DNA from 3 places in the Pseudochrobactrum albidum genome. Region 3 is predicted to be linked to each of the others. Evidence: riboswitches for the same ligand, from Rfam matches in the RefSeq annotation. Region 3 holds a riboswitch; each other region holds the start of a gene.
What was found. Region 3 has a riboswitch for thiamine pyrophosphate ahead of ACSTTO_RS01660 (3-oxoacyl-ACP reductase). Riboswitches for the same ligand answer to the same signal wherever they lie in the genome.

Region 1 (10,780 bases), on a different contig from region 3:
ACAGGGCGGCTTTTTCATTGCGCAACACACAGGCTTTATACAAAGTTATAAATAACAAGATCATAGCACATATAAATTTTTATGATTGCATTTTTTTGCAATCAATTATATTTAATTATAAACAATCACAGCAGGTATACTATGCAAAAACCAGATATCAGCGCCTTTTATGATCCGCGCACCAGATCTGTCCAATATGTTGTTGCCGACCCTGAAACCATGGATTGTGCAATTATTGATCCGGTTCTGGGTTATGATGAGAAATCCGGCCAGACTGCCACAAGCCATGCCGATGAGATTTTAGAATTTATAACGCAGCGCGGCTACCGGCTGGTGCGTATTCTTGACACGCATCCCCATGCCGATCATTTCTCGGCCGCCCATTATCTTAAAACCCGCACCGGCGCCCCCACGGCAATTGGCGCGCAAGTCATACAAGTGCAAAAAATCTGGTCCGAACTCTATAACTGGCCGGATATGCCCTGTGACGGCTCGCAATGGGATCACCTGTTTGAGGACGGAGAAACATTTAAAATCGGCAATATTGATGCCCGCGTCATCCACTCACCGGGGCATACGCTGGCTTCAATTACCTATGTAATCGGCGATGCTGCCTTCATTCATGATACATTATTTATGCCTGACAGCGGCACTGCCCGCGCCGATTTTCCCGGTGGCGATGCCAAAGCATTATGGAACAGTATCCAGGCCATATTGCAACTGCCGCCGGAAACACGCCTGTTTACCGGCCATGATTACCGCCCAAACGGACGGGAAGCGCGCTGGCAATCGAGCATTCATGAGCAATTGCAAGAGAATATCCATCTAAGCCGCCATCATGATGAAGCAAGTTTTATTGCGGCCAGACAAGCGCGTGATGCCACCCTGCCCTTGCCAAAACTCATGCTCCATGCCCTGCAGGTGAATATTCGCGGCGGGCGTTTGCCGGAACCGGAAGATAACGGCCAGCGTTATATCAAAATTCCGCTCGGGCGCTTTAACGGCTCCCCCTGGTGATAATCATGCCCGATATTGTGAAAGACAAGGCCACAGCGCCTGAAGCCGAAGAATTGCGGGAAAGAGTGAATGAGGCATCCGCCTTTCTCAAAACTCTGTCCAATCCCGATCGGCTGCAAGTGGCCTGTGCATTGGTGGAGGGAGAAAAATCCGTACGTCAGCTTGAGGATATGCTGGGCATTCGCCAACCAGGCCTGTCCCAGCAACTGGCCGAATTGCGCGCCGCCGGCTTTGTCAGCACCCGCAAGGAAGGCAAAGCCGTATTCTATTCACTGGCTGACGGACGGGTGAGCATCTTCATCCGCACCATGCATCAATTATTCTGCGCCCCGCAAGACCATTCATAAAGGTTCTCAATCATGGAAAATTTTACCCCCTGGTCCGCTCTGGCCGGCGGTGCTCTCATCGGTTTTTCAGCCGTTATGCTCATGCTGTTTGAAGGGCGCATTGCCGGTATCAGCGGCATTGTCAGCAAGCTTTTCCCGCCCTATAGCGATAACCGGTTTTTAGCGCGCTCAGCTTTTGTGCTCGGGCTGCTGACTGCCCCTTTTATCTATATGATTTTCAGCGGGCAATTGCCGGTTATTAACGTGTCATCTGATCCTGTGCTGATGATCAGTGCCGGGCTTCTGGTTGGCTTTGGCGCAGTATTTGGCAGCGGGTGCACATCCGGCCACGGCGTATGCGGTATTTCCCGTCTCTCACCGCGTTCAATATTGGCAACCACGCTGTTTATGGCGGCCGGTTTCATTACTGTTTACATCATGCGCCATATAATCGGCTAAAGGAGAAAGATCATGTCATTACTGATCAATTTTGCAATCGGCCTGATCTTTGGGCTCGGGCTGGTGATCTCCGGCCTTGCCAATCCTGAAAAAGTGCAAAATTTTCTCGACCTTGCAGGAAATTGGGACCCTTCACTTGCACTTGTTATGGGGGCAGCAGTTATAACCACATTTATCGGTTTTCGCATGGTTTTTACCCGCCGCAAACCATTATGCAGCCTTGATTTTGATGTGCCTGCAAAGCGCAAGGCCGATACAGCCCTGATCACGGGTTCAATCCTGTTTGGTATTGGCTGGGGGCTTGGCGGCATTTGTCCGGGGCCTGCCATGACCACTCTTGGCATAGCTGCAACCGGCACACTCATTTTTGTTCCGGCAATGATAACCGGTATGCTGATTGCCCGTAAGGTAAAGGCTTCCTGAAATATCAGGAAGCCGTAATGATCAGCCAATCTGATCAATAGCATGAAAAACAGGCCCATGGCCGACGGAACAGCCGGCCTCATCCTTCATGCCCACATCAAGCCGGTATGCGGCACTGATTGCACGCAGCAAATAGGCTTTTGCCTCACGCACCGCATCCGGCAGTAAATTACCCTTTGCCAGTTCTGCCGCCAAAGCACTGGAGAGCGTGCAGCCGGTGCCATGTGTATCACGTGTTGCAATACGCGGTGCCTCAAACCACAAATTATAATCCGCGCTCAGCAATAAATCAGGGCAGTGTTCACCTGCCATATGGCCGCCTTTCATGAGCACAGCCTTGCAGCCTTTTGCAAGCAAAGCGCGCCCCTGATGCTCCATATCCGTGCGGCTTTGCGCTACCGGCAGCCTTAGCAAAGCCGCCGCTTCCGGCAGATTGGGTGTCAAAAGACTTGCCAACGGCAATAATTTTTCCGTCAGGCTTTCCACAGCCTGCGGATCAAGTAATGAAGCGCCGCCCTTGGCAATCATCACCGGATCCAGCACAATCTGCAAATCAGGCTGTTTAAGTAATTGTGCCGATAAAACCTGCGCCACATGGTCAGCAATCTGCGCATTAACGATCATGCCGATTTTAACGGCATCAACCTGCACATCGCTGAAGATCATGGTAAGTTGCTGTGCGACAAATTCTGCAGGAACAGCAAAAACGCCGGATACACCCTGCGTATTCTGTGCAGTAAGCGAGGTGAGCGCCGCCATACCATATGTGCCGCGCGCTGCAAAAACTTTCAAATCTGCCTGAATACCTGCGCCACCGGAAGGATCAGAACCGGCAAGGGAGAGAACATTTTTCATGTCTTAGCCTTTTGATCCGCGAAAAGCGGCAATTTCAGCACTGAATAAACGGGCTTGCTGCTCCGGATTATCCTGCCCGCAAATTGCAGAGACCACGGCAAGCCCCTCCACACCGGTTGCCAGCACATCATTCACATGCGGCAGTTTAATACCACCAATAGCCACTGCCGGCAGGCCATTATGGGCGTAGACGCGCTTCAGCCCGTCAAAACCAATGGAAGGCGCACAGTTTTTCTTGGTCGCTGTCGGAAAAACAGGACCTATACCAAGATAATCCACCACATTCCTGTCTGCTTTTGCAGCCAGTTCGGCAGTCTGCACAGAAAGACCTAAAATCATATCCGGGCCTATCTTTGCACGCACGTCTTCCGGCCGGCCGTCATGCTGGCCAATATGCAAGCCGTCAGCGCCAATGGCCATTGCCGCTTCTGCATTATCATTGATAATCAGCCTGACATTGCTGCCGGCAAGGGCAGTTTTAAGCGCTTTACCTGTTTCAATCACCTCCTGCTGGCTGGCATCCTTATCACGCAGCTGCACCATAGTTGCACCACCGCGCACTGCCGCCAATGCGGTCTCCACCATGCCAAAACTGCCGCAAAGCCCGCGATCAAGAACAAGATAAAACGACAGATCAAACTGTTTCATAGAATTGTACCTTTGCCTGAGACTGAAATTGTGCCGGATCAAGCGCATAGAGCGCATCAATAAAATGCATCTGAAAACTGGCAGGGCCTTTTGCCTGCAAGGCCGCCTGTTCTCCGGCCACCGCATACATAGCCAGCGCGGCCGCTGCGGCCGCCAATGCGCAAGCCCGGTGTGTGGCAATGAACGCACCGGTCAGGCAGGTTAGCGCACAGCCCAAAGCTGTTACCTGCGGCATCAGTTTGCAACCGCCGTCAATGCGCAGGGTTTTGCGGCCATCCGTCACAAGATCATAAGCGCCGGTAACAGCAACAGTGCATTGATATTGCCGCGCCAATTGCTGTGCCGCCTGATATGCGCTGCCGGCATCATCACCGCTGTCCGCTCCTTTTCCCTGTGCGCGAAAACCTGCAAGGGTGAGAATTTCAGATGCATTGCCACGAATGATTGTGGGTTTCAGCGCCAGCAATTGCTGCGCTGTTTGCCGGCGAAATGTTGAAGCAAAATGCGCCACAGGGTCAAATACCCAGGGAATTTGATGCGCATTGGCCGCGGTGATTGCCGCAATCATGCCCTGAACCCAAAGCGGTGACAGCGTGCCAATATTAATTGTTACAGCACCGCATAATTGTGCAAATTCACCAGCCTCCTCCTGTGCATGCAGCATAGCCGGAGAAGCGCCGGCCGCCAAAACCACATTGGCCGCCGTATTCATCGCCACAAAATTGGTGATACATTGTACAAGAGGATTGCAGCGGCGCATATTTGCCAGCAATGCGCCGAAATCCGGCAGATCTTTCATATCAGCCCTCCACGGCGGTGAGGGTCTGATACAGAAGGTTATCGCTATTGCGAAAATGCACCCTTTGATCTGACTCCCTCCGCCGGCATTATCCGGTTCAGGTTCAAAGGGTACTTCTCAGCCGGTATGATCCGGGCGCCCCTGTCGTTACCGGCTATTATGGCAGAGCAAAGGGTAACTGTCCACACCTGCAGGATCAGCTGATCAATATCGCACGAAAATCATTGACATTTGTGCCCGTAGGCCCGGTTACAAAAAGATCCCCGCTTTTGTAAAATGCGCTCCAACTGTCATGCGCTGCAAGATATTGCCGCGCATCCAGCCCCATTGCCCGCATATGCCCGATTGTATTGCCATCTGCAAAGGCACCGGCATTATTTTCCGAACCGTCAATCCCGTCCGTATCGGCAGCCAGAGCGCAAATATTGGCACATCCGGCAATATTTAACGCCAGCGCCAGCATAAATTCGCTGTTGCGCCCGCCTTTACCAGCTTTGCTGTCTGCGCCAAATATAACAGTTGTTTCCCCGCCGGAGAGCAGCAAAAGCGGCCGGCCGGATGTGCGGTTATGCGCCTGATATTGTGCTATTGCCCCATGCATCAGCGCAATATCCTTTGCCTCACCCTCAACCGCATCAGAGAGAATAAGGGCTTCAACGCCCTGTTCTTCAGCCAATTTTGCCGCTGCCGCCAATGATTGCGCAGAACTGGCAATAATATGATGGCTGTTGCGGGCAAACACCGCATCATTGGGTTGCGGGGCATCGGCCGCAGCATTGTGCAAATGCGCCATCACCTTTTCAGGCAGTTTTATCTTATATTGTTCAATATATTGCAATGCATCATGGCGGGTTGCACAATCGGCAATTGTCGGCCCGGAGGCAATCAATGCCGGATTATCACCCGGAATATCCGAGACAATCAGGCTGACCATACGGGCAGGCGCTGCAAGGGCCGCAAGCCTGCCGCCCTTAATGGTGGAGACATGTTTGCGAATAGCATTCATCACACTGATTGGCGCGCCGCTAGCAAGAAGCGCAGCATTAACCGCCTGCTCATCCGCAAGGTTCAGCCCTTGCGCAGGCGCTGGCAACAGCGCAGAGCCGCCGCCGCAGATCAGGGCCACAACCAGATCATCTTCATGCAGATCCTTCACACAAGCCTTCAACTGCTCTGCCGCCTGCAACCCCGCTTCATCCGGTACCGGATGCGCCGCTTCCAGCACTTTAATAAGTTTGCATTCTGCGCCATAGCCATAACGGGTCACAACCACGCCTTCGGGTGCAGGATTGCCGGCCTTTTGCCATAAAATTTCAAAGGCCTGCGCCATTTGTGCAGCCCCTTTTCCGGCACCGATCACAATCGTCCTGCCCTTTGGCGCCTGTGGCAAATAAGGTTCAAGGCAATGCAGGGGATCAGCCGCCTGTACTGCAGCATCAAACAGGGATGCGAGAAATGCCCGCTCGCATCCCGCTTGCAACTGAACCTGCGGCCGCCCTACCCCCTGAGGCAATTTGCTGCCACCATCACGATAACCGGCAGGGATTGCGCCCACTGCATTGATAATACGCCGCTCGCAAATGGCCGCAAAAATCTGGTCAACAGCCTGTTTTGCACCGGCAAGCCGCGAAGGATGGTCGGTATCCGCCGCTGCATGGGGCAGCAATAACATAGCCTGCGGATCGTGTTGTGCCAGTGATACATAAGGCGCAAGCGGCCCCGACAGAACCCCGTCTTTCTCAATCAGGTCGGCATCAACCGCAACATTGCGAATGTGGCCGCTTTGCATCAAATGCCCAAGTGCCGCGACATCCACCAATTCGCCACGGTCATAATTGATAATTATTGCACCTTTTGCCATTGCAGCCATAACGGCATGGTTCACCAGCCCCTGATTGCTATAGACCCCCGTCTCATTGTTTAAAGTGCCAAGCCCCAGATGCACAGTCAGCACATCTGCGCCTTTTGCTGCAGCCTGCGGTGTAGCAGCATAAATATAGCCCTGGCTTTCAATCCATTGCCGGTGATGCTCCCGTGCATAAATCACAACATCCATAGCAAAGGCGCTGGCAAGCCTTGCCACTTCCATGCCGATATTGCCGCTACCGAGAATGGCAATCTTGCGCCCTTCAAGACCAGAACTTGGAAATCGCGCCAGATCACGGCCAGTATCAAATTTGCCTTCCAGCACCTGCATATAAAGCGCATTCACATCCAGATCGGGCTGAAAACGCAGCAAGGCTTTCAGCACCATTTGCGCGGTGATACGGCTGTTGATACCGGGCGTATTCATCAAAGGGGCATTGCCTGAAACCCAGGATTGCGACTGCATATTGCCGGTGCCCGCACCAATGCGCACACCGCCCTCAGTAAACAGGCATTGCGGCGGAATGCGGGTTGCAGCCGCAATCACCGCATCATATTGCCCCTGTCCGGCAACGGCCTGCAACTCCTCCTCCGTGCTAAGATCAGGGCAATAGAAAAAATGCAGTTTTCCTGCTGCAAGCGCCTGCCCTTCCTGCAGGGCATGATCATGAAAGACCCCGCCTTTGGCCTCAATATAATGGCGAATTTCATGCCATTGGTGCTGACCTTGCGCATCAAGGCGCAATTCCAGATGATCCGCAATCAGGATTTTGGCTGTTTTGTCCGGCATAATTTCACTTCCCCTCCCGGATATCAGTAAGGCGCGATACCCAGATGATAATAATTGGCAATGTGCCAGAACCAGTCCGTATCAAGATTGCGCTGTATCTCACGGATCACGATATTTGCCGCACAATGATCAAACAAAGCATAGCAAAGCTCCTCATCATCATGGCGGGCATAATAGGCAATACCATCAAAATTTTCCCTGTGATCATGCAGCGCCTTCGACCAGTTCTGCGCGGTATCATAAGGCAGGCCGCTATGGAGAACCTCTGCTGTTGCGCCAAGAATGGCAAGGCCGCGTCCGGCAAGTTTTGCCAGTTTCAGCGGTGCGGTGTTTTCCAGCACCATATGGGCTTTCTTTTTCAAAAGCTGCAGATCAATCAGGCTGCGGCCGGGCTCGCGCAGAAACGTTTCCGCAAAGGCGCCCTCCCGCGTCGCGGCCGTATAAAGCACGCCATAAGTTGCATCAGGCGCATTGAGCCTGCCCGCTCGGGAGCGGTCATAATAGACAGGGTCAAAAGCCGCCGTATAAAAACGAAAAAGCTCACTGCCCGCCTCAAGAACAATCTGTTCCGGTTGGCGGTTCTGCAGATTATGAGGCGGCTGCGGCCCGCTCACGCGCCCTGCATACCAATCAGCCGCGCAACTTCCAGCACCGGCTCAATCTCTCCGCCGCGCAAAAGATCAATCGGTTTTCTGTTATCAAGGCGCGGATCAGGCCTGCTGAGAAAATTGAGCATCAGCCACGGATTTGAACTGCCCAAAGCCTGACGCACCGCCTTGAGCCCGTCTACAAGACGGCCATCATTCAAGAACTGAATTGTCGGATAAGCACGGCGATTGCCGGGGCCCGGCACCGCAAGCAAGGTCCCCTCCTGCACACGCTTATCCACCGCCTGACGCGAAATACCCTGCAATAACAGGCGCACCTGCTCCAGTGTATAGGCACCGCCTGCCTCGCGCAGATCCTGCTGGGCAATTTTCACCCCCTGCAGCAAGGCCATGGCGCGCGCATCAGGCCGGTAGGCATCACCAGCAACAGCCTTGCCAGACGGCGCCTGAACAGGCTTGCGTTTGACAGCCCGCAATTTTGCCATGCCATGCGACTTGGCATTTGCTGTGCTATCCCGCCCTGTCTTCTTATGCCCTGATATCTGATGCGTTATCTGTGCCATGATCATCTCCTGTCTTTAAAGATGATACTGCGCAGGGTGCTTGTCAAGCTTGACCCTCTTGCTTTTCTTGACAAGGTTGCTTGTTATAAAAAACGGCTGACAGAATAAGGACTTGCAGGAATATATGTTTGCTCGCCAGTTATCAGCTCTGCCAATAAACGGCCAGATGCCGGCCCCAGTGTCAGCCCGTGATGGGCATGGCCGAAGTTGAACCACAGCCCTTTTTTATTAGGCACCGCGCCAATAACCGGACGCATGTCCGGCATGCAAGGGCGCAAACCAAGCCATGGTTGTGCCTCAACCGGCCTGCCAAGAGATGGCAGAACCTTACGCGCGCGTTTTTCTGCACGATCCAGCAAAATACGGTTAACAGGTGCATCCGGTGATGCAAATTCAATGCCTGTCGTCAGGCGCATCCCCTGACGCATTGGCGCCAGCACATAGCCGCCCTCAACCTCAACCACCGGATGATGAAGTGCCGCATCGCCCTCAAGTGAAAAATGCAGATGCGTGCCGCGCTTGACCGCCAATGGCAATGTAATGCCCGCTTTTTGAAATAACAAAGCTGATTGCGGCCCGAGCGCCACAACAATATGGCGCGCGGATACCGGCTCTGCCGCAGGCAGCGACCATCCTTCATTTTCTTCCTGAAGGGTTGCTGCATCCCCATGCAAAAACACACCGCCGCGGCTCATAAACAAAGCCGCATAGGCTTTAACCAAAGCAGACGGATCATTGACTGTTTTAGGGTCGAGCCAATGCACCGCACCGGCAATATTGCGCATGGATGGTTCAGTCGCTGCAAAACCCGCATGATCCAGCACTTTATAATTCAGGCCAAAGCGATCCAGCGCCGGCAGCTTTTTAACAAAAGCATTGAAAGCCTTTTCACTGCAAAATGCTTCAAGCCAGCCTTTATCCTGCACAAGATGCCGGCAACCGGCCTGTTCAATCAAAAAATCATGCTCTTTTACGCAAGATTCCACCAAAGGCAGCATGGCTTCCGTGGCTTTTTCAAGCCCTGACGAGCCGGAATTGCGCCAGAACTGAAACAGCCAGGGCGCAAGTTTTGGCATATAGCTGATATCATAGCGCACATCCGAACGATTATTGAGCGCATATTTAACAAGATTGGCAAAACCGCGCGGAAAGGAATAGGGGATAACACTTGATCGCTCAATTAACCCCGCATTGCCATAGCTTGTGCCCTCACCCGGGGCTTTTTTATCAATAAGGCAGACCGCATGGCCACGCGCCTGCAAATGAAGAGCCGTGCTGACACCAATAATGCCTGCACCAAGAATAATCGTATCGAATTTACGCATGTTTTGGCCGGAATAAGCGGGTTTTTCCCAGTAACAGAACATTGCCTGAGAAAACTGCCACAGCTTAAGGAAAGAGAAAATATCTGCAAAAGGATTATGAGCGCGCAATTTTTGCGCGCTCATTTAGTCTTAACCCCATACGGGCAGATCAATAAATATCGAAGTCGAAATATTTTTTCATGATCTTGTCATAGGTGCCGTTTTTACGAATGGCATCAATCGCGGCATTGAACTGTTGTTTCAGGTCATCATTGCCTTTTTTAATGGCAATAGCCGTTTCTGTCTGGGTACCCGGCACATCCTCCAGCATGTGGCAGCAATCTTTACCGGTTGTCTTTACCCATTCAGCAATCGGAAACTTGTCAGAGATCACAGCATCAAGACGGCCGGTTTCCAGATCAGCAACAGCTTCATCATTGGTTGGGTAAAGCTTGATATCAGCGCCACCCTTGGCCAGCACATCTTCTGCATAAATCGACTGGGTGGTTCCGCCCTGTGCGCCTACAGTTTTGCCTTTAAAATTTTCTGTCTTTGTATCTTTGATCGGGCTGTCTTTCGGCACCACAATCGCCAGAGGCGTGGAATAATATTTATTAGTAAAATCAATCTGTTTCAGACGATCTTCCGTAATGCTCATTGAAGCGATGACCGCATCAAATTTATCCGATTGCAGCCCCGGAATCATACCATCCCAATCATTGGCCACAAGCGTACATTTTGCTTTCATCTCTTCACAAAGCGCATGCGCAATATCAACATCAAAACCCTCAAGCTTGCCGCTGGCATCAACAAAGTTGAACGGAGGATAAGCCCCCTCAGTCGCAATACGGATTTCCTTCCAGTCTTTTGCACCGGCCGAGCCTGCAATTGCAGCCAGTACCAGACCGGCAAATAATACGGATTTACGCATATGTCTCCTCACCTATGATGTAAAATCATTCTCCGGCAACAGCTAAACAGAAAAACGGGGCAAAGGAAAGCCCCTGCCCCGTTTCTCATTGCATAAAGATATTCCGATTTTGCATCACAACAAAATGCAGGAATACAGCTTGGTTTTAAGCATAAACCTTGCCAAAGCGGTTTGCCAGGAATTTGTCCAGT
Region 2 (10,780 bases), on a different contig from region 3:
TTTCTATTGCCCTGTTGCAGCAGGGTGAGCCGCAGGACTGGATTGTATCACCGCGTGTAAACCGGCGCAGCAGGCGCCGGACACTACAGGGAGTATTGAAGCGTATGTCATCCCAGCAGAAGAAGGCCGCTGTCCGTCAGGGTTTCAAGACGGGTGAGTCTATTGTGTATCCGTCGCATGGTGTGGGGCACATCGTTGCTATCGAGGAACAGGAAGTTGCAGGCATGAAGCTTGAGCTTTTTGTTATTGATTTCGATAAAGATAAAATGCGCCTTAAAGTGCCGGTTGCCAAGGCGGCCGCAATTGGTATGCGTAAATTGTCAGAAGGCGATTTTGTGGAACGTGCATTAAAGGTTCTGCAGGGGCGCGCCCGTGTCAAGCGCACCATGTGGTCGCGCCGCGCACAGGAATATGATGCAAAAATCAACTCCGGTGATCTTATTGCTATTGCTGAGGTTGTACGCGATCTTTTCCGTGCTGATAACCAGCCGGAGCAATCCTATTCAGAACGTCAGCTTTATGAGGCAGCCCTTGACCGTATGGCGCGGGAAGTGGCCGCGGTGAACAAACTATCAGATACTGAATCTGTTCGCCTGATTGAAGCAAATCTGGCAAAGGGACCAAAACGCGGCGCCAAAGCCGATGAGGCCGATGTTGAGGATGACGAGGCAGAAGCCGCATAATCAGCCGGTTTTGCTGTTGATGTTTTTTTGTAATAAAGCCGCTCTGTTTTTGCAGGGCGGCTTTTCTTTTGTGCTGATTTTATAAAATCTGTACAGGCTGCATATGCGGCAGAAAATTTTGTTTGAAAATACGGGAACCGGATTTGCGTTGATGCGTTGAGATTGTAACGGGTCAGATGCCGCAGAAATTTTCCGGTCAGCCGGCTATATTGGTGAATATGAACAGAATGAGAAACTGAACCGGCATCAGGATCAGGCAGCAAGAAAGCCGCCTTCATTTATTTTTATTGCCGGCGGCTTGCTTTGCTTTTTCTTTATGGAGAACTGAGATGAAGCCTGAAGCATCGCCGGTATATTCTGCGCTCACACCCTCTTCTGTCAATTATATATCTTCCCGTCATATGATGCGTCATGCCATGGCAGCACCTTATCTTGAGCGCGCGCAGGAGCTGGCGCTGGTGCAGCGATGGAAGAAGCAGGGCGATCAGGCCGCACTTGATCAGATTACCACAGCCCATATGCGGCTGGTGATTTCAGTCGCTGCACGGTTTCGTAAATTTGACTTGCCGCTGGCTGATCTTATTCAGGAAGGGGCTGTGGGGTTGATGGAGGCTGCATTGCGCTTTGATCCGGAGCGGGATGTGCGGTTTTCAACCTATGCCGTATGGTGGATACGCGCCGCAATTCAGGATTATATTTTGCGCAACTGGTCGATTGTACGCGGTGGCACGAGTGCGGCGCAAAAGGCCTTGTTTTTTAATTTGCGGCGGTTGCGCGCCCGTTTGGCGCAGACCCATGAAACAGTCAACAGGCAGGAAATTTATCGGCTGATTTCCGATCAGATCGGGGTTTGTGTGCAGGATGTGGAACTGATGGCTTCCCGCCTGTCCGGCGCGGACAGTTCTCTGGATATGAGCCTTTCAAAAGATGATCACGATAGCGCGGGCAAGATTGATTTTTTGGTGGATGAGCACCCTTTGCAGGATGAGGTGGTGGAAACCATGATTGACAGCGAGCGGCGTGTTTTATGGCTTGAACAGGCGCTTGCTGTTTTGAATGAGCGTGAATTGCGCATTATCCGCGAAAGGCGCTTGCAGGATGAGGCGGTGACGCTGGAAATGCTGGGCGCAAAACTTGGTATTTCCAAGGAACGTGTTCGCCAGATTGAAAACCGCGCTTTGGAAAAATTGCGCATTGCCTTGTGCCGTCAGAGCGGTTTTTCTGGTTATCATGCCTGAACAGGCAAAAAATCTTACTTTATAAAGCCTGTTTGCGCAGGCTTAATCTATTCGCTGATAATCTTGACCCGGTCGCCGGCTGAAACGGTGCTGCCGGGGGACAGGGCATTGATCAGGCGGAACAATTCCAGCTTGCGGTCAGTGCCCTGCATACGGGCGGAGAGTGAGGCCAGTGTATCGCCGGCCTTAACGGTGATGACCCTGATCCGCAAGGGCTTGGCCGCTGCCTGTTCAGCCGGTGTCAGCACACGAAAGCTCTGTGTGGTTTGTTGTGCAGCACTGCCAAGGGCGGTGCTGTTTCTGGGTGCTGCAAACAGGAAACGGTAAACTTTGGCGCCGGAGGCAATCACCACAATTTCAAACTGCCATTTATCTGCATAGGCACGGGCTGTGGCCGCAGGCAGGCCGTTGATTGTGGTATTGCGTACGGATTGATCATCAAGCCCCGTTACCCAGCCGCTGCGGATATAGGCGGAAAGATCGCTGCCCTGCGGCAATGCAGCGCCATCAAAACGTATAGCCAGTTCACCAGGCCCGCTGGCCATAACCGCATTGGCAGAATTATCAATGGTAAAGCCCTGCGGAACGGTAAAAGTCACGCCGAGTTTTGGATGAATAAAGGTGCGCTCACGCACAAAGCCTTCCTGCGGGGGATCCCCATAAAGCAGTCCGTCAATGCCGTTGAGGAATGAATCACGGTCTGTGGTGCCGACACCGGGCGCGCCGATGCGCCGTGCATGGGCGGTTGCCAGTTCAACACGCTGCGGCGTGGCCGGATGTGTGGCCAGAAAATCAAGGCTGGCATCAGTGGCGCCGGAAATCGAGCGAAAGGCTGTATAGGCCTCCATGGATTGCAGGAACCTGGCAGAGGCAAAGGGATCATAACCGGCGGCACCGATCATTTTAATGCCGATCGCATCAGCCTGCAGCTCCTGATTGCGTGAAAACTGAGCCAGACGCAGCTTGCTGCGAATAGCGGCCTCACGCCCTGCCGCCTCATCATGCAGCACCTCGGAGGCCACACGTCTGGCGATAATGGATTCCGCCTCTTTGGCCTGACGCAAAATACCATGATTGGCGGTCACATGCCCCATTTCATGGGCGATGACAGCTGCAACCTCGGATGAATCATTGGCAAGCGCCAACAAGCCGCGTGTTACATAGAGATAGCCGCCCGGCAGCGCAAAAGCGTTGATATTCGGGCTGTTGAGAATGGTGATAATATAGGTCTGATCCGGATTATCGGAAACAGTTGTCAGCTTACCGACAATTTTGGCCACCATGCGCTCAAGCTTGGCATCTTTATACTCTCCGCCATAGGTGGCGAGAATGCGCGGATGCTGAAGGGCGCTGAGCTGGGCAAGCCTGTCATTTTTGCTGACATTGGCAGCTGTGACCGGGTTGGATGAGGGGCCGATCATATTGGGATCACTGAAATCAACTGAACGGCAGGCAGACAAAATCGCCAGCAAGCCGATAATAGCTGCATGTTTGAAAACCGGCAAAGGGGAGGGCAGTCCTTTTGCAGGAAATCTCTGTGCCCTTGCTTGCATATTCAGTGTCGTATCCCCGATACTCATATAGTTTTAAGCCTCAGGCCTTAATATATCCTTGCGGATATATAAGCATCAGGCCGATTATTGTTTGTGCAGGCATGATCGATGATTCCATTCAGCCATACCTTGCAGGCACTATAAACATTGCGCAGATCAAGAGAAGTGAAATGATTTTTTCGTTAATTCACAATCTGTCATAGCAGTTGTTTATCTGCGGGCGTGATCTGCATCTGAATGTTGCCAAACTATGGCAATATCAGGCCGCTTGCGGATAAAATTGCAAAAACTCTGCGCTTTCTTGCGATTATGATCGCGGCGTGCCCATATAATCACGAATATGTTGTGGTGCAGAATTTGAGAGCATGATGGCGGCATCACCCTGTGCCCTGATCTTACCGCTTTCCAGAAAAAACAGGGTGGAATTGAATTGCAGGGCATCTTCGGGTGTATGGGTGACCATTAAAACCGTAATACCGGTTTCTTCCTGCAGGGTTTTAACCAGCTCAAGCATTTGCAGGCGCAATGCAGGCCCAAGTGAGGCAAAAGCCTCATCAAGCAGCAATACAGGTTTGTTGCGCACAAGAGCGCGGGCAATGGCAACGCGTTGCCGCTCGCCGCCGGACAAGGCCTCAGGCTTGCGCATTTCCTTACTTGTAAGTCCAACGCGGGCTATGGCATCCTGTACTGCCGCCTGGTCTTCTGCGCCAAGCCGCAGATCCGGTGAGCGGCCAAGCCCGATATTGGCGCACACATCAAGATGGGCAAAAAGATTATTCTCCTGAAATACCATAGAGACAGGGCGTTTCGCCGGCGCGGTGGTGTTGATTTCTTCTCCGCCGATCAAGATGCGGCCGGAATGCGGTGTTTCAAAACCGGCAATAAGATTGAGCAGGGTGGATTTGCCGGAACCGCTTGGACCGATGATCACACCGGTCTCACCGGCAGGCAAATGCAGGTTGAACAGCATATGCGTATCACCAAAGGAAAACGCAACCATATCAAGGGTAATAGCGGCGTGGTGGCGTTTCATGAAAAATCCTGTTCAGTGGTTTTGGCGGGAGGTATGGCTTGCTTGTTGCGGCTGGTTGCCAGCATCAGCGCAAAACAGATGCAGGCAAGAATAAACGCAAGCCCTGCCGCATCATGGGTGCGGTAGCTGCCCATGCGCTGCAGCAACAGATAGGGCAATGTTTGCACCGCATCACTGCCAAACAGGGCAATTGTGCCAAGATCACCCATGGAAAGCGCCATGGCAAATATAAAACAAAGCACCAGAGGGCGGCGTATAACCGGCCAGTCGATGAGGCGCAGGCGATTGACCCCGCTGATGCCGAGGCTGGTGCAGAGCCGGTTATGACGTGCAGCCGCACTATCCCATGCCGGACGCAGCAGCCGCACGGCAAAGGGCATTGCCATGACGGCATTGACACCGATAACCATAAATGGCGCAAGCGTAAACACATCAGTAAACCGGCGCAGCAGAATGAACCAGCCCGCGCCGATAACGATTGGCGGGATGATGAGAACCAGGCTGGCGCCGCTGTCGAGCGCACCGGTAAAGAATGACAGGCCCAGCCGGGGTTGTTTCATATTGCGGGCGGCGCTGTATTCGCGGGCACAAACCAGTGTGAATGAGAGGATGACGCATAAGACTGCAGCACTGCAGGCAAGCAACAGTGAGGTGATGATGGCGCGCTGCACGATTGCTTCACTAAGCAGACGGATGAGGTTTGACGCAAGGCCTGAAATGATCAGGCCTGATATCGGCAGGGCGATGAACAGCGCGGCGATGATGATGATAAAGCCGGCAATGATGCGCGCCTGTGTGCTGTGGCGGATATAATTGCGCCTGACGGTGGCAAGGGAGAAGCCTTCTTCTGTTGGTTTGCCGGTCAGGCGCAGCAGGCATAAAACACCGATGGTGAGCAATAGTTGGGTGAGGGTAAGGGCTACCGCGCGGCTAAGATCAAAATCAAAATGCAGGGCCTGATAAATGGCAACTTCCAATGTGGTGGCATGTGGTCCGCCGCCAAGGGTTAGCACAATGGTGAAGGAGCTGGCGCAAAGCATGAAGATCAGCCCTGCAATACCGCTTAAATTACGGGCGATAACCGGCCATTCAATCAGCCGGAACCGCGCCAGACTTCCCATGCCAAGCTGTGCGGAGAGCTTCCAGTAATCCTGCGGGATGGAATCAAGGCTTGCAAGCAGCAGGCGCACGGCAAGCGGCATGTTGAAAAATACATGTGCCAGCAAAATGCCGGATAAACCATAAATATCGGGTATCAGCGGCAGCCCCAGAGCTGTGCTGCCCTTGGCGATAAAGCCGTTGCGCCCGTAAATACTGGTAATGCCAAAAACCGCAACAAGCGAAGGCAGGGTTAAGGGAATGGCAAACAGGCGCAACAGCAAAGTACGGCCGAAAAACTGATGATGCGCGTGTAAGGCGCGGGCAACGGGCAGGGCAAAAGCAATGGACAATATTGCTGAAAGCAAGGCTTGTAGCAGCGTGAAACGGGTAATATGCCACAAATAGCTGTCAAAGGCAGACAGGAGAATGCTCCCTGTCTGAAACCCCTGAATGGCAAGCGAGATCAGCGCGCCGCCGGTTAATATCAGCAGGAGTAGCAGCGCAAACAGGCCTGATAATGTTTTAAAATGCGATGCCGGCATATGCCCTCGAAAGATTCTGCCGGAATATTCCGGCAGAATGCCTGTATGTCAGATAATGCGCAAAATAATTAAACGGCCACTATTTAACGACTCGTGGCTCTTAGCCATTCATCAACCCATGCCTTGCGGTTTTGCGCAACTGTTTCCGCATTAATCAGCAGGCTTTTAGCCGGTTTTGGCAAAGTGTCAAAAGCGGGGCTGAGCGGGGCGGACGTGTTAAAGGCCGGATACATCCAGTTGGTTTCCGGTATAACATCCTGAAAGCCCGGTGTGGTGATGAATTTCATAAATTCTGCAGCACGGGGATTTTTCGCGCCATTCACTGTCTGGCCGGCCAGTTCAATCTGCAGGTAATTGCCTTCTTCAAAGGCGATGGCTTTATAGCGTTCGGTCTTGTCATAAGCGATGTGATAGGCAGGTGAGGTTGTATAGGACAGCACCATCGGCGCCTCACCTTTTGTGAACAGGCCATAGCCCGCAGACCAGCCCGGTGTTACGGTGAGCACGCGTTTGCTGAGCTGCTGCCATTTTTCCGCAGCCTGATCCCCGTAAAGATCCTTAATCCACAGCATCATGCCAAGCCCCGGTGTGGATGTGCGCGGATCCATGAGGATAATTTTTTCTGAGCTGTCGCCGTCAATCAGTTCTGCCATGGATTTTGGGGGATTTTTCAGTTTTTCGCTGTCATAAATGACTGAAAAATAGCTGTAATCATAAGGCAGGAACACATCATCCTGAAAATTATCCGGCACATTGCTTTTGATCGCACCAAGACCATGGGGGGCAAACAGGCCGGTTGCCTTAGCATCGCTGATAAGATTGGTATCGAGCCCCAGAACAATATCTGCCTTTGTTGCCTTGCCCTCCAGTTTCAGGCGGTTTAACAGCGCCACGCCATCGGCGATGGCAACAAGATCTACCGTGCAATTGCAGGATTTTTCAAAATTTTCTTTTACCCGTGGTCCAGGCCCCCATTCGGAGGTGAAGCTGTCATAGGTGTAAATTGTGAGATCTGCAGCCTGCGCCACCCCTGCGGATAAGGCAAAGACAGAGGCTGAAAATAACGCGAAAACTGAATTTTTGACGTGTTTATGCATTGAGATAAAGCCGCACGGGCTCTCCTTCTGGTTATCAATGATAAGGATTGAGCGCCGTAAAGCCGGACAGCATCTAATCCCTCCGCCGGTACAAGCCGGATCAGGTTCAGCGGGTTGGCCGGAGGCCGGCCTCTCAGCCTCCCGATTGCGGAAGGCACCCCGTTAGAGCAGGATGACAATAGGATAAAAGAGCGCCGGCAGGCAAGATGTTTATACGCGCTTTTACGGGCTTCCGGCCGGCGGTGCGCCGTGATATGCAGCGGCATGGCAAAATTTCTTATTCTCCTTGGTGGTGATCTCACGGTTACGCCGCGTCTTTTGCAGCAGATTGAAGGTGCGCGCATTCTGGCGGCAGATAGCGGCATGCGCCATGCTGCAGCACTGCATGTGACGCCGGAACTTTGGCTGGGAGATTTTGATTCATCAGCCACAATGCTTGCCGATCACTATCAGCATGTTGAAAGGCAGGTTTTTCCTGCTGCCAAGAATATGACAGATGGTGAGCTGGCACTGCATGAGGCCTATGCACGCGGTGCGGATGAAGTGATTCTGGCCGGTGCATTTGGCGGGGAACGCACTGACCATACATTCCTGCATCTTGCCATGGCAACGGCGCAGGCTGCCGCGGGGAAGCGTATTTTTTTGACCAGCGGCCATGAGGAGGCAACACCGCTCACCAGTGGTGCAACAGTTTTTGATCTGCCCGATGGCGCCCTGTTTAGTATTCTGGGGTTTGATACATTGACCGGATTGTCAATTTCCGGCGCGCAATGGCCGCTGAATGATGTTTGCGTGCCGTTTGGCTCTTCTTTAACGCTCTCAAATAGAGTAAAAGGAGAACTGACTGTGACCTTGAGTTCCGGAGCGGCAGTGCTGCTTGCATCGCCCGATGACAGATCAGGCGCAGATCAGGCCGGCGTTTAACAGCGGTAATATTCGGAATATAAAAACCTGTAAATTGTTTTGATAGCCTTAATCTTCTTTTTGCTCTAATATGCGCAAGAATATGGCAGCGAGTAGTTTTAACGGGAGTTAAATCAGATGAAATCACGTTTATCTATTATGGCGGTAACAGCAGTGCTCGCGTTTTCGACAGCTGCCTGTACAACGGCTGAACAGCGCACTGCCGGCTATGGTGTGGGCGGCGCAGCACTTGGCGCGCTGGCCGGTGGTGCCATTGGCGGTAATGGCCGCGGCGCTCTGACCGGTGCTGCAATCGGTGCGGTTGCCGGTACGCTGGTTGGTGCAGCGCAGACCCGCAATGGTGTTCAATATTGCCGCTACCGTGATAATTACGGACGCATTTATGAAGCACCTTGTAACTGATCAGGTGTTTATCCGGGATTGAAGAGCAGGCCGGTTTCCGGCCTGTTTTTCTATATTCCGCTTGTGTTTGATATTTTATCAAGGAGCAGGAATTTTGCCGTGAGGGTTCCCGTTTGCTGCAATATGCAGTAACAAGCGCACTATGTTCGTGCCTGTGAAGGTAAAGGCATGTGCGGTTTTCTTCGGGTTCTCAAGTCAGAGTATATATTATGGCTCCACCTCTTCTTCGTCTTGACCAGATCAGCCTGACATTTGGCGGTACGCCATTGCTTGAAGATGCAGGCCTGTCGATTGGTGAGGGAGAGCGTATTGCGCTGGTCGGGCGCAATGGCTCCGGTAAATCCACCTTGCTGAAAATTGCTGCCGGCATGGTTGAGCCAAGCAGCGGTGAGGTTTTTCGCCATCCGTCCGCTACCATTCGCTATCTGGCGCAAACGCCAGATATGGAAGGCTTTGCCACTGTGCGCGCTTATGTGGAGGCCGGGCTTGGGCCGGCCGATGACCCCTATCGTGTTGCATATTTGCTGGAAAATCTCGGCCTGAGCGGAGATGAGACGCCTCAGCAACTTTCAGGCGGTGAGGCGCGCCGTGCGGCTTTGGCGCGGGTTATTGCCCCGCAGCCTGATGTTTTGTTGCTGGATGAGCCGACAAACCATCTTGATCTGGCAACCATTGAATGGCTGGAACAGGAACTGCGCCAGATTCGCTCGGCAATTGTGCTGATTTCTCATGACCGGCGCTTTCTGGAAAATGTCAGCCGCTCAACCATCTGGCTTGATCGTGGCGTGACACGCCGGATTGAACAGGGCTTTGCGCATTTTGAAGAATGGCGTGATAAAATTCTGGAAGAAGAGGAGCGCGATCATCAAAAGCTTGGCCGTCAGATTGCCCGGGAAGAGCACTGGCTGCGCTATGGGGTAACCGCACGGCGCAAGCGCAATATGCGCCGCCTTGGCGAGTTGAATGCCATGCGTCAGGAGTTTCGCACGCATCGCCATGCGCAAGGCGTGGCCGCGTTGCAGGCCAGTGATGTGAAGGAATCCGGCAAGCTGGTGATCGAAGCTGATAAAATCAGCAAGGCCTATGATGATCGTGTGCTGGTGAAAGATTTTTCCATTCGTGTTCATCGCGGTGATCGTATTGGGCTTGTGGGGCCGAATGGTGCGGGTAAAACCACGCTGCTTTCCATGCTGACCGGCAAGCTTGAGCCGGATTCAGGCACAATCCGTCTTGGTGTTAATCTGGAATTTGCCGAGCTTGATCAAAAGCGAGCGCTTGATCCGGATGAAACGCTTGCCCATTATCTGACTGACGGGCGCGGTGAATCTCTGGTGGTTAATGGCGAGCAGCGCCATGTTGTATCTTATATGAAGGATTTCCTGTTTCAGCCGGAGCAGGCGCGAACACCTATTCGTGAATTATCAGGCGGTGAGCGTGCGCGGCTGATGCTGGCGCGGGTATTGTCGCGCCCTGCCAATTTGTTGATTCTGGACGAACCGACCAATGATCTGGATATGGAGACGCTGGATTTGTTGCAGGAACTGGTAGGCGGTTTTACCGGCACAGTTATTCTGGTGAGCCATGACCGTGATTTTCTTGACCGGACTGTCACATCGGTGATTGCGCCGGAAGGAGACGGGCGCTGGCTGCAATATGCCGGCGGTTATTCGGATATGATGGCGCAGCGCAAGGAAACCGCATTTGTGCGCCGTCAGAACAGGCCGGTGTCTGCCAGCCGCAGTGATGAGGCAGAAACCGCGGCAGCGCCCAAACGTGAAGAAAAACGCAGGCTCTCCTATAAGCAGAAATTTGCACTGGAGACATTGCCGGCAAAAATGGAAAAGCTGGCGGCTGAAATTGCAGTGCTTGAAGCAAAAATGGCTGATCCGGCGCTTTATACCAAAGATCCCGGACAATTTGCCAAAATAGCTGAGGAACTTGAAAAAAAACGCAGCGAAAATGAATCTTGTGAAGAAGAATGGCTGGAACTGGAAATGCTGCGCGAGGAAATTGAGGGCTGAACACTTTTTATGCTGCGCCTGCTTTCGGCCAGAGCAGGCGGCTTTCTAATAAGGATCAATAAAATTTCAGCGGTTTTGTTAAAAGCTGAAGCGCCCTATGTGAGGTTTTTTATATATTTTTTACGCCGGAAAAATCAAATTGGTATATTCCGGCTCCGGTAAAGGCTGCCTGACCCTGCTGAAAAA
Region 3 (10,780 bases):
TCATAACCGCGATGGTTGAGCGGTGAAGGCAGATATTGGCCAAATAAACCATAGGCAAGAAAGATCAGGCAGATGAGCGGCAATGTCCAGCCCATCATGCGCTGCCCTGCCCAGAAAACAAGGACAACGGCCAATACGCCGACAATAATATCCTGCATATCCGGCTCACCGGCACGCAGGATCAGGTCATCATAAAATACCCAGTGATAAAAACTGACAATAAAGGCAAGAAGCGCCACAGCCCACATCAGGATTTTTTTAAACGATCCCTGAGGCGCGGCATTGCCATAAAGACCGAACAGCAAAAGCAACAAAAAGCCGACATGAACCGAGCGCACCACCTGACTTGGCAATGGAGAATAGGCCGCTGTCCAAAGCTGGAATACGGAAAAAGCAACCGCAACAGCAAATAATATGCGTGCACCGGCACCCATACCCCAGCCGGGAATATGTTCTGCCGATTCAACCGCATTGGCTTGAGAAGATGACATAAATTTAAAACCGAAAAGAGAGGGGACAGAAGAAATACAAAAATGGTTGCGTATTCTGTGTGAGCAGAACCGCAACCGCTTTCAAGTTTTAAAAGTGCTTATTCAATGCCTTTTTCTTTATAATACCGTATGGCACCCGGATGAATTGGGGTTGGCGATACAATGGTATTCTTATCAAGCTTGATCATTTTTGCAGCCGAATGGGCAGCGGCAAGCTGATCAAGATTTTCAAACAGGCGCTTGGTCATCTGATAGACCAGTTCTTCATCCATATCCGGACGAACAATAAGATAATTGATCACCGAAGCGGTGGTCACATCCTTATCCTGACCGGTATAGGTGTTGGCAGGAATTGTGTTTACCTGATAAGGCGATCCGATTTTCTCAACAATTTCAGCCGGCACTTCAACAACATTGATGTCAACAGCATTGGCAAGGTCACGCAGGGAAGCAACACCAAGACCGGAAGACTGCAGGGTTGCATCAAGCTGGCGGTTTTTCATCAGCTCAACAGATTCAGCAAAGGGAAGATATTCCACCTTGCCAAGGTCATCATAAGAAAGCCCTGCTGCGCCAAGAATGGTTTTAGCATTAAGCTCGGTGCCGGATTTTGGCGCGCCAACAGAAAGACGTTTGCCTTTCAGATCAGCCAGCGTTTTAATGCCGGATTCCTTGGAGGCGACAATCTGCACATAATTTGGATAGATCGCAGCCAGCGTGCTGATATTTTCCAGTTTTTTCTTAAAACCGGCCTCTGCATTGCCTTCCCATGCATCACGCAGGGAATCGCCCAGTGTGAAAGCAAGTTCGCCGCGGCCACTATTGATCAGATTGATATTTTCAATCGAAGCTTTGGTGGCCTGCACAGACGGGCGCACATCCGGAATTTCAGAATAGATTTTTTCCAGTGCAACACCCATCGGATAATAGACGCCGCTCGTACCACCGGTCAGGATATTGATGAAATCCTGTGCCTTTGCTTCCGCAGCGGCAAATGTCATCGTGACCGCAGCAAGAGCTGACAAAAGTGTCTTTTTGCTCATATAACCCATGAAACCCTCCATAATCTGCGTTTGACAGCCCGTTTGTATCGCCTGATACCCTCCTTGGAAATATAAGGCGCAATGGTCTGCCATATCTTGTCTGCGTCTGGCGGAGCAGAGATACCGGCCAGATAGCATAATCAGGATATTTTATACAGTAAAAGAGCCATATTCATTCCGGGTCATCCGACAATGTGCGGATACCGGAATAATGGCTCTGATATGCCGGCAATTTTTTATGAATGTTTTATATTGTGCAACAAAAATTTTATGACATTTGCGCTTATAAAGCCGCCATAGGACGTTTTTAGCTATAAGCTTATGATTTTATTGCAACTAATTGCTGATATCACTTGTGCATAAGCTTGCCGGAACGAACTGTTTCCGCACCGGAATAATTTTTCCCTATAGCTTGCAGCACTATTGCAAAGCCGGATATAGCTGATAGGCGCCCGTATTGCGTGCCATATTCAATTTACGCAAATTTTTACGGGCTGTAAGCATAATGGGAGTGAGAAATGAACGGTGCTGATAGCCTTTGCGACACATTGCTAGCGCATGGGATTGATGTATGCTTTGCCAATCCCGGCACATCGGAAATGCATTTTGTGGCCGCGCTGGATAACAAGCCGCAAATGCGCTGTGTACTGGGTCTGTTTGAGGGGGTGGTTACAGGAGCTGCAGACGGTTATGGCCGGATGGCGGATAAACCGGCGGCAACATTGCTGCATCTTGGTTCCGGCCTTGGCAACGGAATTGCCAATCTGCACAATGCCAAACGCGCCAGAACGCCGGTTGTTAATATTGTCGGCGATCATGCAACCTATCATCTCAAATATGATGCGCCCCTGACCAGTGATATTGAATCGCTGGCGCGTCCGGTTTCCGGCTGGGTAAAAACATCAAAATCCGCGCAGGATATATCCGCAGATACGGCTGAGGCCTTTGCCGCGGCCTGTTCTGCACCCGGCCAGGTGGCAACACTTATTTTGCCGGCAGATACGGCCTGGAGCAAGGCGCCGCAACAGATTGTGCAGCCTCTTGCCCTGCCTGAGCGGCGCAAGGTCAGCCCTGAAGCCGTGCGCGAGGCTGCCAAAGCATTGCGCAATGGCAAGCGCACGCTCATTCTGCTTGGCAATTATGCTCTGCGTGCCAATGCGCTGGAAATTGCCAGCCGTATTGCACAAATTTCCGGCGCGCGCCTTCTGGCGCAGCAATCCAATGGCCGTATTGAGCGCGGGGCAGGGCGTGTTGCGGTCAATCGTGTGCTCTATCGTGTGGATGATGCTCTGGCTGATCTTGCGGATATTGAACAGGTTGTGCTGCTTGGCGCCAAAATTCCGGTTGCCTTTTTCGCCTATCCCGGCAAGCCGAGCACCTTTCTGCCGGAGGGTTGTGCCGTGGTCGATTATGCCGGCGAGGCTGATGATCAGCTCTATGCTTTGCAGGCACTGGCTGATGAAATGCATATTCCGGCATCAATCACACCATTGCTTAATCAGCGTGGTGAAAAGATTATGCCTTCAGGTGCGCTTGATGATGATAAAATCAGCGCAATTGTTGCGTCCCTTCTGCCGGAGGATGCAATTATAATTGATGAATCCATCACCTCCGGCCGCAATATGTTTACGCTTACACACCAATCAGCGCCGCATGATTTTCTGCAACTGACCGGCGGCGCAATCGGTATAGGCCTGCCATTGGCAACAGGTGCTGCGGTTGCCTGCCCCGATCGTCAGGTGGTGGCGCTACAGGCAGATGGCAGCGGTATGTATACAATGCAGGCGCTGTGGACGCATGCCCGTGAGAATCTGAACATTATCACGATAATTTTTGCCAATCAGCGTTATGCAATTTTGCATGGCGAATTGCAGAATGTTGGCGCCGGCGCACCAGGGCGCAATGCACAACGTATGTTTGATCTGGTTGAGCCGTCAATTGACTGGGTAAGCCTCGCCAAAGGTGTGGGCGTTGAAGGTGCACGTGCCACAACGGCCGAGCAATTTGCCGATCTTTTTGCTGCCGCAAGCAGGCGTAAAGGTCCGTTTTTGATCGAAGCCCTGATTTAAAAATCATGTTGCGGCAGGATTTCCTGCCGCAACCCCTCAAATATTTCCGGCATATACCATCCTTTCAGTCTTGTCCGGTGCGGATAAACTTGTTAGGTCTGATGGCAATGACACGGGGTGTCCTGTTTTGCAGGGCTGAGATTTTAAACCCGTTGAACCTGATCCAGCTCATACTGGCGAAGGGATGTCTGTGCGCCTTACTGCATTTATGCAGTGCAAGCCCTTATTCCCTTTGTCCGGTCAATTTTAAATTGTCTGTTCAATTTCAAGACGAGGGAATTATCATGTCTGATCCTGTTTTGCTTCCGCTTCACCGGCAGCTTGTTCTTGTTACCGGCGGTGCACGTGGCCTGGGCTGTGCTCTCGTCAAGGCATTTTTGGGTGAAGGGGCTCAGGTTGTGATCAATTATCACAAAAGCGCAGATGCAGCGCAACAACTGGCCGCGCTGGCGCCGGAAAAAACATTGGCCATACAGGCTGATGTAACAGATAAAAGCGCCGTTGCAGCAATGTTTGCAACAGCGCAACAGCATTTTGCCATGCCGGTGACAACTGTGGTCAATAATGCCTTGCCGGCATTCAGTTTTAACGGGGATGCCCGTGCCCATGCCGATGTGATCAGCTGGGAGCAGATCAATCAGCAGATGGAAGGCATTGTGCGCGGTGCGCTCAATACCACACAGGCAGCACTTGCGGGTATGGAACAGGCAGGGTTTGGCCGTATTATTAATATTGGCACAAATCTTTTTCAAAATCCGGTGGTGCCATATCATGATTACACCGCAGCCAAGGCGGCGCTTTTGTCGCTGACCCGCACTTTGGCACAAGAACTTGGCGAGAAGAATATCACTGTCAATATGCTATCGGGCGGGTTACTGCGCACAACCGATGCCTCTGCCGCCACACCGGAGGCAGTCTTTGATTATATTGCCTCTGCCACGCCGCTGCGCCGTGTGACCACCCCTGCAGAATTTGCCGATACGGCCTTGTTTTTTGCCTCGCCCTGGGCGCGTTCCGTAACCGGTCAAAACCTTGTTGTTGATGGCGGATTGGTGAAAAACTAATGCGGAAAATGCATCTTAACCTGTTCATCTTCGGTTGCGGGCATCACCGTGCGGCATGGCGTCATCCGCAGTCTGCGGTCGAGAAACTCAGTGATATCAGCTATTATGCCAATCTGGCGCAGATTGCTGAGCGCGGCAAATTTGATGCGGTATTTTTTGCTGATTGGCATGCAATAGATAATATTGCCGATGGCCCGCGCAGTTATTTTGATCCCCTGACCCTGCTGGCTGCATTAACCGGTGTCACCGAAAAAATCGGGCTGATCAGCACCATTTCCAGCACATTTAGCACACCTTTTCATGCCGCACGCAGCCTGGCATCCCTTGATCACTTATCAAAAGGGCGCATCGGCTGGAATGTTGTGACCTCGATGTTTGACAGCGAGGCGCGCAATCATGGTTATGAGAGCATGCCGCCCCATGAATGGCGCTATAATCGCGCGGAAGAATTTATTGAGGCGGTGCAGAAATTATGGGATTCATGGGATGCTGATACAATTATCTGTGACCGCTCCGGTGATTATGCGCGCAAAGATGGTCTGCGCGCCATCAACCATAAAGGCGCGCATTTCTCAACGCAGGGGCCTTTAACGATCCCGCGCCCGCCGCAAGGGCATCCGGTGCTGTTTCAGGCCGGTGCATCGGAGCAGGGCAGGGCACTGGCCGCAATCAAGGCCGAGGCGATTTATGCAGTGGCTTATGACCTGCCGGCGGCACAAGATTATTATCGTGATATTCAGCGCCGGGCCAAGCTTGCAGGGCGGGCTGCAGGCATACCGGTTATGCCGGGGCTTGTAACCTATGTGGCATCCACAATGGATGAGGCCAGAGCCAAACAGCAACAGCTTGATGAATTGCTGCCAACGGCAGATTCCTTGCGCCAGCTTGGCATGTTTATCGGGCAGGATTGCTCGGATTGGGCACTGGATGCACCCGTACCGGCACTGCCGCCGCTTGAAGATTTTACAGGGCCTAAAGGGCGCTATGCTACAATCCTGCGGATTATTGAAACAGAACAGCCAACCTTGCGGCAATTGCTTGGCCGGCTGGCGGCAGGTGGCGGCCATTGCACCATTGTGGGCACACCAGAGATGATTGCCGATCAGATGGAGCTTTGGTGGCGCAACGAAGGGGCAGATGGTTTCAACCTTATGCCGCCGTCCCTGCCATCCTCAATTGAGGATTTTGTTGAGCAGGTGGTGCCGGTTTTGCAAAAACGCGGGCTGTTCAGAACGGAATATAAGACGAGCACGCTGCGCGACCATCTGGGGGTGTAAAAACCCGATTATATTTTGTGCCTCATCCCCCGTCGTAGTGAAACGCTGCGGCGGGCTTTTGTTTGCTTATCACAAAACCGGCATTTGCGCATAATTATACTTGCGAATCACATAAGCATAGACTTATGTGATTGTTATGAATGAGAATGATATTTTTCGCGCACTGGCTGATCCAACCCGCCGTGCGATTTTTGAAAAACTGGCAGCCGGCCGCATGAATGCAACAGCTCTGCGCGAGGGTATGCAGATAAGCCAGCCTGCCATGTCGCAGCATCTTGCTGTATTGCGCTCTGCCCAATTGGTGCGCGAGCAGCGGCAGGGTCGCTTTGTCAATTATGAGGTGGATCCGCAAGGATTGGTGCAGATTGCCCAATGGCTGGCCAGATATCGTGCTTATTGGCCTGCCCGGATTGAAGCCTTGAAGACCCTGTTGAAGGATATGGATCAATGACCAGTGCAGATATGGACGAAAATGATATTACGCTGGAATATGATTTTTGCGAACCGCCGCAAAAAGTCTGGCGTGCAATCAGCATGGCTGAATTTCGCAAACACTGGTTGCCGGATGCAGATCTGAGCAGCCCCGAGGCCACGGCAATCATTCCCGGTGAGGAGGTGTGCTACAGGCTGCGCGACAATGCCCCGCCGCATCTGGAAAGTACGGTGCGGTTTGTTATTGCGCCAAATGGTGCGGGCGGCACACGGCTGCGCATTGTGCATCAACTTGATGATGCGCGCGATCAGCAGGCAATCATCCATGCTGCCAACAGCAATAATATGCAGCTTATGCGCGCTGCCTGAGCCTGTTTTACCCGTCAATCTTTTATTTGAGCAAACGGAATTTGCCAATGCGCGAAACGATGCAACTCGTCCCCGTGGTTATAGAACAATCCGCCAAAGGCGAGCGTTCCTTTGACATTTATTCCCGCTTGCTGCGGGAGCGGATCATTTTTCTCAATGGTGAAGTGAATGATACCGTATCAGCACTTATCTGCGCACAATTGTTGTTTCTGGAGGCGGAAAATCCGCATAAGCCGGTGCATTTCTACATTAATTCTCCGGGCGGCGTGGTAACAAGCGGCCTCGCAATTTATGATACGATGCGTTACATCCGCGCGCCGGTGCACACATTATGCATGGGAACTGCGCGCTCCATGGGCTCTTTTTTGCTGATGGCGGGAGAGGCGGGGCATCGGGCTGCACTGCCTAATGCCAGTATTCTGGTGCATCAGCCTTCCGGCGGTTATCAGGGGCAGGCATCGGATATTCTTATCCATGCCGAAGAAATTCTGAAAACCAAACAACGAATGACACGGCTTTACGTTGAACATTGCGGGCGCAGCTATGAAGATTTTGAAACAGCAATGGATCGCGACCGTTTTATGGATGCACAGGAAGCATTGGAATGGGGCCTGATTGACCGGATTTTGCAAACGCGTGAAGAGGCAATTTCGGCATAAATCCGCCCTGAAAAGCCTGTGATATATAGGCATATATCACAGGCTTTTTGCTTATTCTTCAATCAATTGCCCTGCGTAGAAAAAGCCGCGCAATTTTTGCAGATAAGGCTCAATATCAAAGCCGTTACTTTTAACCCAGTCATCATTGAAATAGGTGGAACGGTAGCGGTCACCATGGTCGCATAATAATGTCACAACCGAGCCGCTTTCCCCCCGCCTGACCATATCGGAAATCAGCAAGGCACAGGCCCATATATTGGTGCCGGTAGAACCGCCGCAGGCACGTCCCAATACATCGCTGATCAGGCGCTGCGCGGCAAGGCTGGCCGCATCCGGAACCGCAACCATGCAATCCACCACTTCCGGAATGAAGGACGGCTCAACGCGCGGACGGCCGATGCCTTCAATCATGGATTTGCAGGCTTCAATCTCTGTTATATTGCGATCCTGAAAATGCTGGTGGAAAACCGAACCCTCCGGATCCGCCACGCACAGGCGTGTATCAAGTTTTTTATAACGTATATAGCGGCCAAGTGTTGCCGATGTGCCGCCGGTTCCGGCGCCTGCAACAATCCAGCGCGGGTTCGGATGCTCTTCATGTTGCATCTGGCAGAAAATTGAATCGGCAATATTATTGTTACCGCGCCAGTCAGTCGCGCGTTCCGCATAGGTAAACTGATCAATATAATAGCCGGTGGTCTCTTCAGCGACCTGTCTTGCGGCATCATAGACACTTTTCGGATCATCCACCAGATGCGGACGCCCGCCATAAAATTCAATGGCTGCAATCTTTTCCCGCGAGGTGGTGCGCGGCATCACGGCAACAAAAGGCAGATTGAGCATACGGGCAAAATAAGCCTCCGATACCGCTGTTGAACCGCTTGAAGCTTCAACAATTGTGGTTTCAGGGCCGATTTTGCCGTTACAAATAGCAAAGAGAAACAATGAGCGTGCCAGGCGGTGTTTCAGGCTGCCGGTCGGGTGGCTCGATTCATCCTTGAGATAAAGCGTAATCCCGTCAAATTCAGGAAGATCGACACGGATAAGATGTGTATCTGCAGAACGGTTAAAATCAGCCTCAATCGTTGCAATCGCACGATTGCGCCATTGCATGTGGCAGGGCGCTGCTTGGTTGCGCTGAATAATTCTGCCCATTTAAATTCCCCTTTATCATTCAGTCTCTGCAGATTTTCAGACATCTGCAATATTTTAAAAAAATCTTTTATCACTGACGAGGTAATTGGTTTTTTTATCCTTCGCCATAATTTTTTTCCCACTACATTCATAAGCCTCTCATGCTGCTTGCAAAATTTATCAGGCTTGTGCCTGTAGCAGCACCTTTCCCCTAAGCTGCCCGCGTGCCTTGAGGAATGATAAAATCAGCTGTCTGCCAGAAAATGGGTTGACAGCTTTAACTGACGGTGACAGGTTATTTGAAAAATGAATAAACGACAATGCTTCATCCATAAAACAACTAATTTATCAGGCAAAAAAATCTGCCTGCAAAATGGTTGATAACCCAAACAGCAGCATTGTCAGGGGAACGACATGAAAAAATCTGTTCTGGAGACCGTAAGCCTCTGGCTTGCCGGCGATGATGTTCATACACCGCCTTTTGAAGCTTTGACAGCGCGTCAGGATGTGTTTGCCATGACGCGTCAGGCGCAGGCGGCTGTGCTGCAACCGGCTGAAGCCGGTGCATGGCCGCATGCACTGCGTGCTGCATTGGCCGCAAGGATAGCGAGTGCCAATGATAATCCGTTTCTTGCGGCATTTTATGGCGAAAACACTGCCGGATCAGCCTATGCAGATCTTGCTGATCCGGATTTTACACCGGCAGATATGCCGCTGAAACAAATCGCAGGTTTTACGGATAAGGTGGCCAATAATACCAAGGCGGTTGCGGCTGAAGATATTGCCGCATTGCAACAGGCCGGCATTGCCGATGCCGATATTGTGCGGCTGTGTGAATTAAACGCTTTTCTCGCCTATCAGATTCGTGTGGTCGCAGGCCTTGCATCATTGGTTGAGGGAGGGCAGGCCTGATGAGCGGGATCATTCATAAATTTACCAAAACCGTGCCGGTGTGGCGCCCGCGTGTCAAACCGGTTGTGCTGGCTGAAGCCACCCCCGCGCAATTGGATGCATTGAAAGTAACACCATCCAATACCAAGATTTCTGATTATGTACTGGTGCTTGCGCATGATCCGGAAAGCCTGAATATTCGCTCGCCGCTGTTTAATGCCGTGATGTATGGCAAGGGCGGTTTGGGGCGTGCCGAGCGTGAATTGGGCGCACTTGGTGCATCGGTTGTCAATCGCTGCATTTATTGCGCGGCTGTTCATGCGCAGCGCCATGCACAACTAAGCCGTGATGAAAGCGTGACAGATAAATTGTTTTTTGAGGGTGAAAAATCAAAACTCGACCCGAAAAATCAGGCAATTTTTGATTTTTCCCGCAAGCTCTCACAGTTTCCGCCACAAGTAACCGCATCAGATGCACAAAACCTGCATGATCAGGGGCTGAACAAGGAAGAAGCTGTTGATCTGGTGCTTTCAACGGCAATGTTTGGCTGGGCAAACCGGCTGATGCATGTGCTGGGCGATCCGGTCAAATAATTTTTAAAGCTCTTTTTTACTGCATCAATGACTGTCTGTAACAACGGCAGGGAGAAGTCATGCGCAATTTAAAGGCTCTGGAGGCCTATCTGGAAGTTGCAACCCTTGGCAGCGTAACCGCTGCTGCCAAACGGCTGCAACTGTCACAGCCTTCCGTCAGCCGTATTATTCAGGATCTGGAACGCGATCTTGGGCAAAAATTATTTGTGCGTACCGGCCAGCGGCTGGTTCTCACCTCGCAAGGCATGTTGCTGCGTGATGATGTGGAACGTGCCTTGGGCAGTATTGCGGAAATATGGGATCGCGCGCGGGAGGTGGCAGATCTGCGCACAAGGCCGGTGCGTATTGCATGCATATCCGCGCTGGCTTTTGGCCTGTTACCCCATGCATGGAGCAAGCTCAGCCATGCAGCCGGTGCACAGGGTGCGCGCCGTATCACCGTGCAAACTGATACGCCGGAGCGGGTGCGCAATTCTGTCTTGTCCAATGATGCGGATATTGGCGCGACATCATTGCCGTTACAGCATCGCGATCAGACAACCCACTGGTTTGGCTGCGCGCCTTGTGTTTTGGCGGTGCGCTCTGATGATCCCCTGGCCAAAGAAACCGGCAAGGTACCGCTATCTGTTGTTAAAAGCCGCACCCTTGTGGAAATGTCAAACAGCCGCGGGCTGCCGGCACGTATCCGCCGCACCCTGAAAAACAACAAGATTGAAACCGGCGGCCTGATCCGCACCAATTCCACTATGAATGCGCTT

Region 1: it holds a riboswitch for thiamine pyrophosphate, as region 3 does, so the genes downstream of both, thiM (hydroxyethylthiazole kinase) here and ACSTTO_RS01660 (3-oxoacyl-ACP reductase) in region 3, are expected to answer to the same signal.
Region 2: it holds a riboswitch for thiamine pyrophosphate, as region 3 does, so the genes downstream of both, thiB (thiamine ABC transporter substrate binding subunit) here and ACSTTO_RS01660 (3-oxoacyl-ACP reductase) in region 3, are expected to answer to the same signal.

The regions. Positions count from the first base shown of each region.
Region 1 covers NZ_JBPVTR010000017.1:20,073-30,852, forward strand. The annotation lists gene ACSTTO_RS02355 (MBL fold metallo-hydrolase) at 142-1,017, shown strand; gene ACSTTO_RS02360 (ArsR/SmtB family transcription factor) at 1,023-1,364, shown strand; gene ACSTTO_RS02365 (YeeE/YedE family protein) at 1,377-1,802, shown strand; gene ACSTTO_RS02370 (DUF6691 family protein) at 1,815-2,225, shown strand; gene thiD (bifunctional hydroxymethylpyrimidine kinase/phosphomethylpyrimidine kinase) at 2,247-3,080, opposite strand; gene thiE (thiamine phosphate synthase) at 3,084-3,728, opposite strand; gene thiM (hydroxyethylthiazole kinase) at 3,715-4,527, opposite strand; TPP riboswitch at 4,585-4,680, opposite strand; gene ACSTTO_RS02390 (glycerate kinase type-2 family protein) at 4,724-6,007, opposite strand; partial or broken gene ACSTTO_RS02395 (NAD(P)-dependent oxidoreductase) at 6,191-7,183, opposite strand; gene ACSTTO_RS02400 (RES family NAD+ phosphorylase) at 7,207-7,797, opposite strand; gene ACSTTO_RS02405 (hypothetical protein) at 7,794-8,354, opposite strand; gene ACSTTO_RS02410 (NAD(P)/FAD-dependent oxidoreductase) at 8,438-9,679, opposite strand; gene ACSTTO_RS02415 (ABC transporter substrate-binding protein) at 9,828-10,589, opposite strand; gene ACSTTO_RS02420 (saccharopine dehydrogenase family protein) at 10,735-10,780, opposite strand, start outside.
Region 2 covers NZ_JBPVTR010000016.1:96,245-107,024, reverse strand. The annotation lists gene ACSTTO_RS02275 (CarD family transcriptional regulator) at 105-683, shown strand; gene ACSTTO_RS02270 (RNA polymerase factor sigma-32) at 1,013-1,921, shown strand; gene ACSTTO_RS02265 (M48 family metalloprotease) at 1,969-3,474, opposite strand; gene thiQ (thiamine ABC transporter ATP-binding protein) at 3,782-4,507, opposite strand; gene thiP (thiamine/thiamine pyrophosphate ABC transporter permease) at 4,504-6,150, opposite strand; gene thiB (thiamine ABC transporter substrate binding subunit) at 6,234-7,247, opposite strand; TPP riboswitch at 7,308-7,419, opposite strand; gene ACSTTO_RS02245 (thiamine diphosphokinase) at 7,512-8,171, shown strand; gene ACSTTO_RS02240 (YMGG-like glycine zipper-containing protein) at 8,289-8,573, shown strand; gene ACSTTO_RS02235 (ABC-F family ATP-binding cassette domain-containing protein) at 8,783-10,594, shown strand.
Region 3 covers NZ_JBPVTR010000015.1:63,491-74,270, forward strand. The annotation lists gene ACSTTO_RS01645 (TRAP transporter permease) at 1-491, opposite strand, end outside; gene ACSTTO_RS01650 (TAXI family TRAP transporter solute-binding subunit) at 590-1,543, opposite strand; gene ACSTTO_RS01655 (acetolactate synthase large subunit) at 2,053-3,603, shown strand; TPP riboswitch at 3,707-3,805, shown strand; gene ACSTTO_RS01660 (3-oxoacyl-ACP reductase) at 3,888-4,667, shown strand; gene ACSTTO_RS01665 (LLM class flavin-dependent oxidoreductase) at 4,667-5,944, shown strand; gene ACSTTO_RS01670 (ArsR/SmtB family transcription factor) at 6,081-6,395, shown strand; gene ACSTTO_RS01675 (SRPBCC family protein) at 6,392-6,745, shown strand; gene ACSTTO_RS01680 (ATP-dependent Clp protease proteolytic subunit) at 6,793-7,404, shown strand; gene ACSTTO_RS01685 (PLP-dependent cysteine synthase family protein) at 7,456-8,559, opposite strand; gene ACSTTO_RS01690 (hypothetical protein) at 8,953-9,450, shown strand; gene ACSTTO_RS01695 (peroxidase-related enzyme) at 9,450-10,022, shown strand; gene ACSTTO_RS01700 (LysR family transcriptional regulator) at 10,082-10,780, shown strand, end outside.